2 regions of the Brevibacillus sp. LEMMJ03 genome follow, and region 2 is predicted to be linked to the other one. Evidence: riboswitches for the same ligand, from Rfam matches in the RefSeq annotation. Region 2 holds a riboswitch; the other holds the start of a gene.
The links. Region 2 has a riboswitch for S-adenosylmethionine ahead of FOI68_RS11240 (BMP family lipoprotein). Riboswitches for the same ligand answer to the same signal wherever they lie in the genome.
Positions count from the first base shown of each region.

Region 1: another riboswitch for S-adenosylmethionine. It lies ahead of FOI68_RS09820 (2,3-diketo-5-methylthiopentyl-1-phosphate enolase); the one in region 2 lies ahead of FOI68_RS11240 (BMP family lipoprotein).

Region 1 covers NZ_VKJN01000006.1:79,181-84,983, forward strand. Annotated here, with positions in the region: gene FOI68_RS09805 (anti-sigma factor) at 1-318, opposite strand, end outside; gene FOI68_RS09810 (RNA polymerase sigma factor) at 296-811, opposite strand; gene FOI68_RS09815 (hypothetical protein) at 945-1,751, shown strand; SAM riboswitch class I at 1,920-2,036, shown strand; gene FOI68_RS09820 (2,3-diketo-5-methylthiopentyl-1-phosphate enolase) at 2,216-3,430, shown strand; gene FOI68_RS09825 (2-hydroxy-3-keto-5-methylthiopentenyl-1-phosphate phosphatase) at 3,427-4,104, shown strand; gene FOI68_RS09830 (methylthioribulose 1-phosphate dehydratase) at 4,101-4,757, shown strand; gene FOI68_RS09835 (1,2-dihydroxy-3-keto-5-methylthiopentene dioxygenase) at 4,780-5,292, shown strand; gene FOI68_RS09840 (acyl-CoA dehydrogenase family protein) at 5,356-5,803, opposite strand, start outside.
Region 2 covers NZ_VKJN01000007.1:166,136-171,938, reverse strand. Annotated here, with positions in the region: gene FOI68_RS11250 (DUF3298 and DUF4163 domain-containing protein) at 1-457, opposite strand, end outside; gene FOI68_RS11245 (methyl-accepting chemotaxis protein) at 693-2,174, shown strand; SAM riboswitch class I at 2,262-2,372, shown strand; gene FOI68_RS11240 (BMP family lipoprotein) at 2,601-3,629, shown strand; gene FOI68_RS11235 (ABC transporter ATP-binding protein) at 3,707-5,236, shown strand; gene FOI68_RS11230 (ABC transporter permease) at 5,211-5,803, shown strand, end outside.

The DNA of each region.
Region 1 (5,803 bases), on a different contig from region 2:
CCAGCCGATCCACCCGTTGGCGAACATCAGGACCGCCCCGACGAGAAGCGAGATGCCCACCGTGTAAGCCGCGTTGCCCAGCCTGTGGCGCCATTTGCTGCGGCGGAGGATGGCGCGCTGCGTCTCTTCGGACAGCACGTCCGCTTCTCTCTCCTCCTGTCCGCCGCTGCCCAGCAGCAGCTCCTCCAAGCGTTCCGCATACAGCTCGTCCGCTGCAATCCTCGCACGGAAAGAGGCGGCTTCTTCCTCCGTCATTTCACCGCGCAGATATGCCAGCAGTTCCCGCTCCCGCTCTTCATTTGCCTTGTCCGTCGTCATGTTCATCCCTCCACATTCTGCGTAGTTTTTGCCGCCCCCGAAACAATGAGCGCTTTACGTCCCCCGCGTCGATGCCCAGCACCTCGGCGATTTCCGCGTAGCTGAGCTGTCCGCAATGCAGCAGGATCACCTGTTTTTGCTTCTCCGGCAGCCGGTCCAGGCACGTCCGCAGCGATGACCACGCCTCTTGGCTCAGCAGCGCCCGCACCGGGTCCGCCGCCGCCCCGTCCGGCTGTTCCGGGATCGTCTCCACCAATCGCCACGGACGCTTCTTCCGCCTCCGATGCCAGTCCACAAACGTGTGGTAGGCCGCCTTGAACAGCCAGGGGCGCACCTTTTCCCCCCGGTAGGCATCCAGGTATTGATACGCCCGGAAAAAGGTCTCCTGCGTCAGGTCTTCCGCCTGCACCCGGTCACCGGTCAATCGGCAGAGGTAGCGGTATATGTCGTTGACGTACAAGCGGTACACGTCTTCCAGTCCGACCTTTTCCACGGATTCACACCCTTTCACTCCTATCCACGCACATTGCGGGAAAAAGTTCCACCGCGCCGCAGCATTTTTTCAAAAGATTGAGGTTTATAGTAAAATAAGGGGTATTATAACACGGTGTCTAAGGAGCGATTTGATGGGTTATGGCATTGACCTGCTGGAGAACGTGCGGGTATTGGAGCAGGAACTGACCCGGGAAGGATTGGACAGACCGCTGGAGCATATCCATTTCCGTTTTGCGGACAATGACTTTCGCTACTGGATTACGCCGCCCGACCTGCACGTCTTTGCCGACACCGGCTGCGACGGCATTCATTACGGCTTTCTGACCGATTTCGGCCGCATCACAGACCTGACAGAGGCGCCCATTGTCTGCGTCAGCCCGACGGACGATCCGCCCCTGCGCATCATCGCGCGCAGCCTGGAAGACTTTTTCCGCCTGGTGGTGACGATCGGATCCGCCGGCGAGCTAGGCAATCTTGTTTCCGTCCGTACTCCCCGCCAATGGGAGCGGTATTGGGCCAGCCTGGCACGAGAGCGGCATGACGAGGAAACGGACCCGAAGCATCGAACCTTCTTTCAGCATCGCCGCACCGTTCTGCATCGGCTGCGGACCGCCCTGGGCCTCGAACCGATTCCGGATGTCATGCGGTATCTGAGCGACCTGGAGAGCGGGCGCCAGGCAGCCGGCTGCATCCCGACCATCGACGGGTTGGGGGTCGTGCCGATTGAGGGAAAAGACGAGAGGCCCGCGTTCGACTACGTGTTTCCCTTTGCCGGCAGCAGCAGGGATCACGCACCGCTGGACGACATTCGCGCCTATCTGGCCGCCGCTCCGCCTGCACACCGATGCGCGTTTGTACGCGATGCCATCTTCTGGTGGGTGGTGGACGAAACGTCCGAACTGTGGCCGCTTCTCCAAAACGTGCACGTACAGCGCTGAACCGGCGTCAAAGCCGCGTTCACAACCGGCCGGACGAACCCAGGCCGCCCACCCTGCCGCCTTTTCAACAGCACCGCACATTTCCCCCAATCAAGGGTTGACTCCCTGAGAGGAACGTCATATCATGGGGGTATCTACCAAGCAAAACCGCATAGCGAACGATTCACACTCTTATCGCGAGCTGGCTGAGGGACTGGCCCTATGATGCCCGGCAACCGGCGCTTTCCCGGCAGGGAGGCGTAACGGTGCTAAATCCTGCGGAAATGTTTTTCCGAGAGATGAGAGGAGACGCTGACGTATGAACGACAACCGCCTCCCCTCCTCCATGGGGAGGTTTTTTGTTGGAACACAGCGGCCCCGTCGGCTCGTCCGCGGCACCTCCCCGGCGCAGCGCGGGCAATCGCCGGGACAGCGTGAAGGACCCGGCGGCCGGGAGGGCACAGCAAAGGAGGATCATCCCATCCATGAACGAACAACGCATCCTCGTCACCTATCTGACACAAGCGAAAGACCTGCGAAAAAAAGCAGAGGGGATCGCCGTCGGGATGACCGTCGGCACCTGGACCGACCTGCCTGCCGCCAAACAGGCGGAACTGAAACCGTACCTGGGCGAAGCGGTGGACACCCAACCGCTGGAGACGCTGGAAAACGGGGAAACGCGCGGCCTGATCACCGTAAGCTATCCGGTGCGCAACTTTACCGCCGACATCCCGTCGCTGTTGACCGGCATCTTCGGCAAGCTCTCCATGGACGGCAAGATCAAGCTGATCGACGTGCAGTTCCCGGAAGCGTTCCTCAACGGCTTTCCCGGCCCCCGCTTCGGCATCGACGGCCTGCGCGAACGGCTCGGCGTGCATGACCGCCCGCTCCTGATGAGCATTTTCAAGTCCTGCCTGGGAATGCCGTTTGACGATCTGAAAGCCCAGTTCCGCGCCCAGGCGCTGGGCGGCGTGGACCTGGTCAAGGACGACGAAATCTTCTTCGCCGATGACCGCGCCCCGTTCCTGGAGCGGATCAAGGCGTTCAAGCAGATTGCCGCGGAAACGGAAGCACAGACCGGCAAACCCGTCCTCTATGCGGCCAATCTGACCGGTCCGGTGCACGAGCTGAACGAGCGGGCCAAGCGGGCGGTGGAGGCCGGCGCCGACTGCCTGCTGTTCAACGTGCTGGCGTTCGGCTTTGACGCTCTGCACCGCCTGGCAGCCGATCCGGACGTCAGCGTGCCGATCATGGCCCATCCGGCGCTGGCGGGCGCGTTCTACCCGTCGCCCGACTACGGCATCGCCACGCCGCTGCTCTTGGGCAAGCTAATGCGGATCGCCGGCGCCGACCTGGTGCTCTTCCCGTCGCCGTACGGCAGCGTGGCCCTGGACAAAGCGGAAGCCCTGCGCCTGGCGGAGCATCTGACCGCTCCCCTGCACGGCATGCGCCGCTCGTTCCCGGTCCCGTCCGCGGGCATTCACCCCGGCCTGGTGCCGCAACTGTACGAAGATTTTGGACAGGATCAGGTGGTCAACGCCGGCGGCGGCATTCACGGCCATCCTGGCGGGGCGACGGCGGGCGGACGCGCGTTTGTCGCCGCCATTGAAGCGGTCGTCGCCGGACGCTCGCTCGCCGACGCGGCGGCCGAGTCGCCGGAACTGGCGGCAGCCCTGGAGAAATGGGGGGGCGGACGATGAGCAAACCGCTCGTGCTGTTCTGCGACTTTGACGGGACCATTACGGAAAAGGACAACATCGTCGCCATCATGCGCCGCTTTGCTCCCCCGGAATGGGAGGCGCTGACGGAAAAGATCCTCTCCCAGCAGGTGAGCGTCCGCGAAGGCGTGGGCAGGCTGTTTCAGCTCCTCCCCTCCTCGCTCAGGCAGGAGATTGTCGACTTCATCGTGGGCGAAGCGGCGATCCGCCCCGGCTTTGCCGAATTCGTCCGCTTTTGCCGGGACGAAGGCATCGAGCTTTTGATCACCAGCGGCGGCATCGACTTTTTCGTGGAGCCGATCCTCGCCCCGTTTGAGCTGAACGTGCCAATCTACTGCAACGGCAGCGATTTCAGCGGCGAGCGCATCACCATCACCTGGCCGCACCGCTGCGACGAACACTGCGACAACGACTGCGGCATGTGCAAAACGACGATCATCCGGCGATACGATCCGGACCGCCACTTCCGCGTGGTCATCGGCGATTCCGTCACCGATCTGGCGGGCGCCAAGATTGCCGATTTCGTCATCGCCCGTTCGCTGCTCGCGCAAAAATGCGCCGAACTGGGCCTGCCGCATCGGACGTTTGCCACCTTCCACGACGTCATCGCCATTTTGCAGGATTTACGAACCCAACAGGAGGTCGGCTCACCATGACAGTCACTCTGGAACAACGCGCAGACGCGTTTCGCCGGCTGGACGAAGCGAAGCTGGCGTTTGCCCGCCGCGACTGGTTTCCCGGTACCAGCGGCAATCTCTCGATCAAGCTCTCCGACGACCCGCTGCAGTTTGCCGTGACGGCCAGCGGAAAAGACAAGACCAAGCTCTCCCCGGAAGACTACCTGGTGGTCGACGGGGAGTCCCGCCCGGTCGAACCGACAGCGCTCAAGCCCTCGGCGGAAACGCTGATCCACGCCGTGGTCTACAAGCGCATTCCGCAGGCGGGCGCCTGCTTCCACGTGCATACGGTGTGGAACAACCTCGTGTCCGAACTCTACTTCGGGCAGCGCGCCTTTTCCATTCAGGGGCAGGAACTGATCAAGGGACTGGGCATCTGGGAGGAAAACGCCCGCATCACCATTCCGATTGTCGAGAATTTTGCCCACATTCCGACACTGGCGGCCGCGATCGACAAAGTGATCACGCCCGATGTCCCCGGCGTGCTGATCCGCAACCACGGCATCTACGCCTGGGGCGCCAACGACTTCGAGGCGAAGCGCCACCTGGAGTCGTTCGAATTCCTGTTTGAGTACCACGTGCGCTGGCTGCAGCTTCGCCAGACCGCCGTGTCCCTCACACATACCCATTAATCATTGAAGGAGGTTTCGTATCATGGCAAAAGTTCGTTTTCACGACAACAACGAGTACATTACGGCACCGGAGGAGGTTTCTGCTTTCCTGCAAACCCAAGAAATCATCTATGAACACTGGGGAGTGGATCGCCTGGATGCCAACCTGCGCGACAACTACAACCTGACCGACGAGGAAAAGCAGCAGATTCTCGACGCGTTCCGCCCGGAAATCGACGACATCAGCAAGCGGCGCGGCTATCTCACTGCCGACATCATCGTCCTGTCCGACCAGACGCCCAACCTGGATGAGCTGCTGGTCAAATTTAAAGCGGAGCACCACCACACCGACGACGAGTGCCGCTTCTGCGTGGACGGCCACGGCATCTTCGCGATCAAAGGCAAGGACGGCCGCTACTTTGACGTGGAAATGGAGCCGGGCGACCTGATCTCCGTTCCGTCCTACTACCGCCATTACTTCACGCTGATGGACGACCGCAAGATCAAGGCGATCCGCCTGTTCGTCACACCGGCCGGCTGGGAAGCGATCTACTAAACCGGAAACGATGAAACGATGAAGCCGAGGGGCGCACCCCTCGGCTTCTTTCCATTTCGCGAGTTACAGCACGTACCCGTCCGCTTCGATGACGCGGTCGGCGATGACCCGTTTCAGGTGGACGGTGTTGATCGGCGTCCGGCGGGTCAGCTTTTTCAGGATGGACAGGCGCATGCGGAGATCGTCGCCTTCCTCCATCGCCGCCAGCGCCTCTTTTGCCCAGGCCTCGACCCTGTCAAACGCTTCGTGCACGTACACGGTGGCGAGGTCCAGCTTTTGCTGCTCTTTCTCCACGCCGTTTTTCTCGATCGCTTTTTCCGTCCGCTTCACGACGCTGTCCATCGCGTACAGCTCGATCAGCATGTCGGCGGCCAGCGCCAAGAGCTCCTGCTCCTTGGCAATCGCCTGCTGGTACTTCATCAGCGCGGAACCGGCCACCATCAGGATGATTTTGCGGGTCATCCCGATCAGGTGTTTTTCCACCGCCAGCGGCGCTTCCTCTATTTCTTCC
Region 2 (5,803 bases):
CGGGGCGGATCGCCTTGAACGGCTCCAGGGTGGGAATACGCCGTTCCGCGATCTGTCTCCTGATGTTGTCCGACAGCACCTTGACATAGTCGCTGCCCGGTTTGAACAGGTCCCGCAGGGAGAAGATTTTCCCGGTCTGCACATCCGCGGTGAGCGACTTCAGATAGGTCATGCCGTGAGCCATCGGATAGGTGTAGGCGTAGTTGTTCAGGGTGACGCTGAAGATGCCCCGCTGATTGTTTTTGATCTCGTAGCTCCCCTGCATGTCCGTCGTTCCCGGCACCTGGATGTCATGCTGCCGGTTGATCAAATCCTGCACGTACCGCGACAGGGTTTGATTGATCTTCTGTTCGGCCTGCGGATTGGCCAGGCCGGCCAACTGCGGGTAATAAATGGTCACGTTCGGACGGCTGATCGTGCGGGTCAGCACGGCTGCCGGCAGTTGATTCAGTTCCACGGCGTTCCCGTTCCCTTCCTGAAAAATGCGTTCCCTGCATTAGCCTATTCGCAGGGGGGCCAAACGGTCATTGCGGAACCCTCTTCTGATCCGGCAGCACTACGGGCGCGTTAGAACTTTTTTCACATGTTTTCCATGTACCCGATAGTATTTGGAAGATTTTTCAGGATATAATGACAAAAGAAAGCTGTATCCAGACACACGGGAGGTAAAGGAGGAACTTATGCTTCAGACCATGTTTCAATTGGTCCGCAACACCTTGACCAACAAAGAAGGCTTCATGATCTTTATTCTCTGGAATCATCTGTGGCTGGCCGGATGGATCGCGTATCAGGAGGACGTGAACTTCTGGAAGCTGACATCGCTGGGCCTGCTGGTGACGCTGATCGTTTCGCCGTACTACTTCATCCGCAAAGGCAGTTACGTGATTCGCTACCTGGTGGCGATCGGCTTTATGTATTACTCCATCGCGTTCGACCACTTTACGTCTTACCCGGAGACGGCGTTCCTTTCCTTCATCGTGCTCGGCTTCCTCGCGGCCTATCTGGACTGGAAGCTGGTCGTCTCCGCCGGGATTGTCCAGATCGCGGCGACGTTTGTCGGGTTTTACACCGGTTTCTACGACATGTTCGACGAAGGCCGGACGGAGGTCAACCTGATCCTGCACCTCGTGTCCGTTGTGCTGATGATCGCCGGCTTGACCTACCTGTGTCTGGCCGGACAAGCCTCACTGAGCAAAGCGGAGGCGGCGCGGCGGGAAGCGGAGGAAAAGGAACAGCGGCTGGCGGAGCTGTTGGGCCACATCCGACTGGTGACGGAACAGCTCGACCGCACGTCGGAGCACGTGCATGAGCACGCGGAGACGACCAAACGGAACACGGACGAGATGATGATCGCGTTCCGCGAAGTGGCGACGGGGATGGAGGCGCAGGCCAACTCCACGGTGAAGATCGAGGAGGAAGTCCAGTCAATCGACCACGAGATCGTGGCGGTCAACGAGCAGGCCAACGCGATGAAGGCGGAGGCCGATCAGAACAACCGCCGCCTCACCGACAGCATCGGCATGATGAACGAGCTGTCGCGGCAGATGGAGCAGATCGTGCAGGCGGTCAACGTGGCCTCGTCCACCATCCGTGAGCTGAACCGGCAGGCCAACCGGGTGGAGGAGATCGTGCAGACGATCAACCAGATCGCGACCCAGACCAACCTGCTGGCGCTCAACGCAGCGATCGAATCGGCCCGGGCCGGGGAACACGGACGCGGCTTCGCCGTGGTGGCCGACGAGGTGCGAAAACTGGCGGAACAAAGCGCCACAGCCACCCAGGAGATTGCCGAGATCCTGCAGTCGCTGCACCAGGAGAGCGAAAACGCCGTGCGCCACATGAGCAACGGGGAAACGTCGGTGGCCAAGGGACAGGAGCTGGCCGTCCAGACCGTCACCTCCATCGAGGCGGTTCGGGCCGGGATGGAATCGTTTTTGCAGGCCGTCGAGCACGTGCGCTCCAGCATGGACAGGGTGAAGCTGCGCTCCGGGGAGGTGGCCGCCGAGATGTCGACGATTACGGCCGTGACGGAACAATCGGTGGCCAATCTGGAAGAGCTGTTCGCCACGGCGGAAAACCAGCATCAGAAGGTGCGGGAAATCACGGAGGAGCTGGGCGAGCTGAACGCGCTGTCGCGCAAACTGCAGCAGTCGTTTCAGGGGCAACAAACGTAATGTTTTGAAATGACAAAAAAATCGTTTGCATTTTGCTTTCCTTTTGCTAGAATAAGAGACATTACAACTGGATAGTGGATTCACCTTACCTTATCAAGAGAGGCGGAGGGACTGGCCCGATGAAGCCCGGCAACCACTGTACCCCGGTACAGAAAGGTGCCAATTCCTGCAAAACCCGTGGGTTTTGACAGATGAGGAAGAGGTTCGCGATACCAAACTCTTCCTCCGGGAAGAGTTTTTTTCATATCATCAGCAGGGTTTCCATGGAAGCGCCTCTTGTGGAAAAAGGAGGAATAAGTCGAACATTTTTGTGTTTCTATAGTAAAATATTCGTGTTTTCTCTTGATATTTTCGATAAAAACCCGTAAATTACCGGTATGAGAATCGTAAAATCGAAACTTTTGTCACTGGATAGGAGAGAGCAGCATGAAAAAGTACCTGTTGGCATTGACGACGTTTGCCGTTCTGGCCGCCGGATGTGCGGCGGGGAGCGGCGCACCGGAGGAAAAGGGACAAGCCGGGGGACAGGACGGCGGCGCGAAAAAGCGGGTCGCGCTGGTTCTTCCGGAGAAGATCGGGGTCAACCCGTTCTTCCAGCAAATGGACGAGGGCGCCAAGAAAGCGGCGCAGGAATTTGGCGTCGACGTGAAAACCATCGAGTCGACCGACCACGCCGCCATCGAGGAGAACATCCGCGCGGCCGTGGCTGAGAATTACGATTTGATCATTACGTCGTCGTTTGAATCGGAGGACGCGCTGAAAAAAGTGGCGGCGGAAAACCCGGACCGCATGTTTGCAATCATCGATACCGTCGTGGACCTGCCGAACGTCCGCAGCGTGGTCTTTCGCGAGCATGAAGCCGCCTACCTGATGGGAGCGGCGGCCGGCCTGGCGACCAAGACCAACAAGGTGGGCATCGTCGCAGCGATGGACATTCCGCTTCTGAAAAAGTGGACGGTCGGCTTCCAGGAAGGACTGAAAGCGACCAATCCGAAGGCAGAGGTCTTCGTCAACTACGTCGGCAGCTTCAACGACCCGGCGAAAGCCAAGGAGCTGGCCCTGCTGCAGGCAAACAAGGGAGCCGACTTCATCTACGGGGCCGCTGCCGTAGGCGACCTGGGCGTGTTTGAAGCGGCCAAGGAAAAAGGCTTCTACACCTCCGGCCAGGACGTCGACCGCACCGGCATCGATCCGGAACACATCGTCCTGTCCCAGTTGAAAGGAACCGACACGGCCGCTTACGAAACGGTAAAGGCGTTTGTAAACGGCAGCCTGAAACCGGGCGTGCAAACGTACGGCCTGAAGGAAGACGGCGTCGGCGTCACCTACGTCACGCGCGAGAGCAAGACGCCGCTCCATCCGTTCATCGGAGAAGAGATCATCAACAAGGTGAAAGCGATCAAGGACGAGATCGTGGCGGGTACGCGCAAGGTGCCCGATCCGCTGCAGCAGTAAACGAGACGGCGACCGACTACTGTGGTAGTCGGTTTCCTGTTGCAACGGGCCAACAGGAAAAAGGAGGGAAGAACGGGATGGCGTACCGTCTGGAAATGCGCAACATGACGAAAAGGTACGGCGATTTTACGGCCAACGACAACGTGTCGTTCACCCTGCGGGCCGGCGAAGTCCACGCCATCGTCGGGGAGAACGGCGCCGGCAAAACCACCCTGATGCGGATGCTGTACGGCATGGAACAGCCGACGTCCGGGGAGATCGTGCTGAACGGCCGGCCGGTGGTCTTTCGCGGCCCCGACGACGCGATCAAACACGGCATCGGGATGGTGCACCAGCACTTCATGCTGTTTGCCGATTTCAGCGTGGCGGAGAACATCGTCATCGGCTATGAACCGCAGCGCGCCGGCCTGTTCCGGCGCAAGGAAGCGGTGGAGGCGGTGCGGGCCCTCAGCGAGCGCTACCGCATCCCGATCGACGTGACCGCCCGGGTATCCCAATGCTCGGTCGGGGAACAGCAGCGCGTGGAGATTCTCAAGGTGCTGTACCAGGGAGCGGACATCATCGTACTGGACGAACCGACCGCCGTCCTGACGCCGCTGGAGGTAAAGGAACTGCTGCAGACGATCCGCCACCTGGCGGAGAGCGGCAAGAGCGTCATCCTGATCACGCACAAGCTCAAGGAAGTGATGGAGGTGGCCGACCGGATCACGGTGCTGCGCGGCGGCCGGGTGACCGGGACCGTTTCCCGGCAGGAGACCAGCGTGGACGAACTGGCCCGGCTGATGGTGGGCCGCGACCTGCAGCCGTTGAGCGAGCGGGTGAGTCTGGCCGGCGGGCCGCTCCTGCAGGTGGAAAACCTGACCGTTCGCGACCGGCAGACGATCGTGGACGGCGTTGCTTTTACCGTGCACCACGGGGAGATCGTCGGAATCGCCGGGGTCTCGGGCAACGGCCAGTCGGAACTGCTGCAGGCCATCACCGGGCTGCGGCCGGTCACGGCGGGCAGGGTGCTGCTGGGCGGAAAAGACGTCACCAACCGTCCGGTGGCGGCCATTCGCGAAGCGGGGTTGGCCCATATTCCGGAAGACCGGTACCTGTGGGGAACGGCCAAGCAGGAGAGCGTGGAGGAAAACGCCTTGATGGGCTATCAGCGCAAACCGGCGTTCAGCCGTCGCGGCGTCATTCTGCGGGACGCGTTCCGCCGCGTGGTGGAGCAGTGGGTGGAGCGGTTTGCCATCAAGACCGGTTCCCGGCACCTGCAGGAGCAGGCGGGCAACCTGTCCGGCGGCAATCTGCAAAAACTGATTGTCGCCCGCGAGCTGGGGCAAAAGACGCCGCTGTTGATCGCCGCCGAACCGACGCGCGGCGTGGACATCGGGGCGATGGAACACATCCACCAGGCGCTGATCGAAAAGCGAAACAGCGGCGACGGGATTCTGCTCGTCTCGTCGGAGCTGTCGGAAATTTTGGCGCTGTCTGACAGAATTCTGGTCATGTACAAGGGACGGATCGTCGGCGAGCTGAAGCGGTCGGAGGCGACGGAAGAGAAAATCAGCGTGTTGATGGCAGGAGGAAGCATCCATGGAAGCGGTCAAAAAGCTGTGTAAATCGCTGGTCCAGCCGCTGTTGGCGGTGGCGATCGGCTTGTTGACGGGAGCGGTCGTCATCAGCGCGGTAGGCGAATCGATCCTGGACACCTACCAGCAGATGTGGAAAGGGGCGTTCGGCAGCTTTTACTTTTTCGCCTCCACGCTGGCCCGGTCCACGCCGATCATGCTGATCGGGCTGGGGCTGTCGCTGGCGTTTCGCGCCGGGGTGTTCAATCTGGGCGCCGAGGGGCAGATGGTGCTGGGAGCAATCGGCGCGACGCTGGTCGGGCTGTACCTGCCCGGTCCCGGACTGGTGAAAATGCTGGCCGCGCTGGCAACCGGGGTGGCCGTGGGCGGTCTCTGGTCGCTTTTGGCCGGGTACATGGAGGCGAAGTTTCGCGTCCAACTGCTCATCACCACCCTGCTGCTCAACTACATTGCCGTCCTGTTTGCCGGGTATCTGGTCAGTGAACCGTTTCAGGACAAGTCAGGCTCGGCGGCGCTGGCCCAGACGGCCATGCTGGAGAAGAGCGTCTGGCTGCCCAAGCTGTTCGCCGGCATGAGCGTGCACGCCGGCTTCCTGTT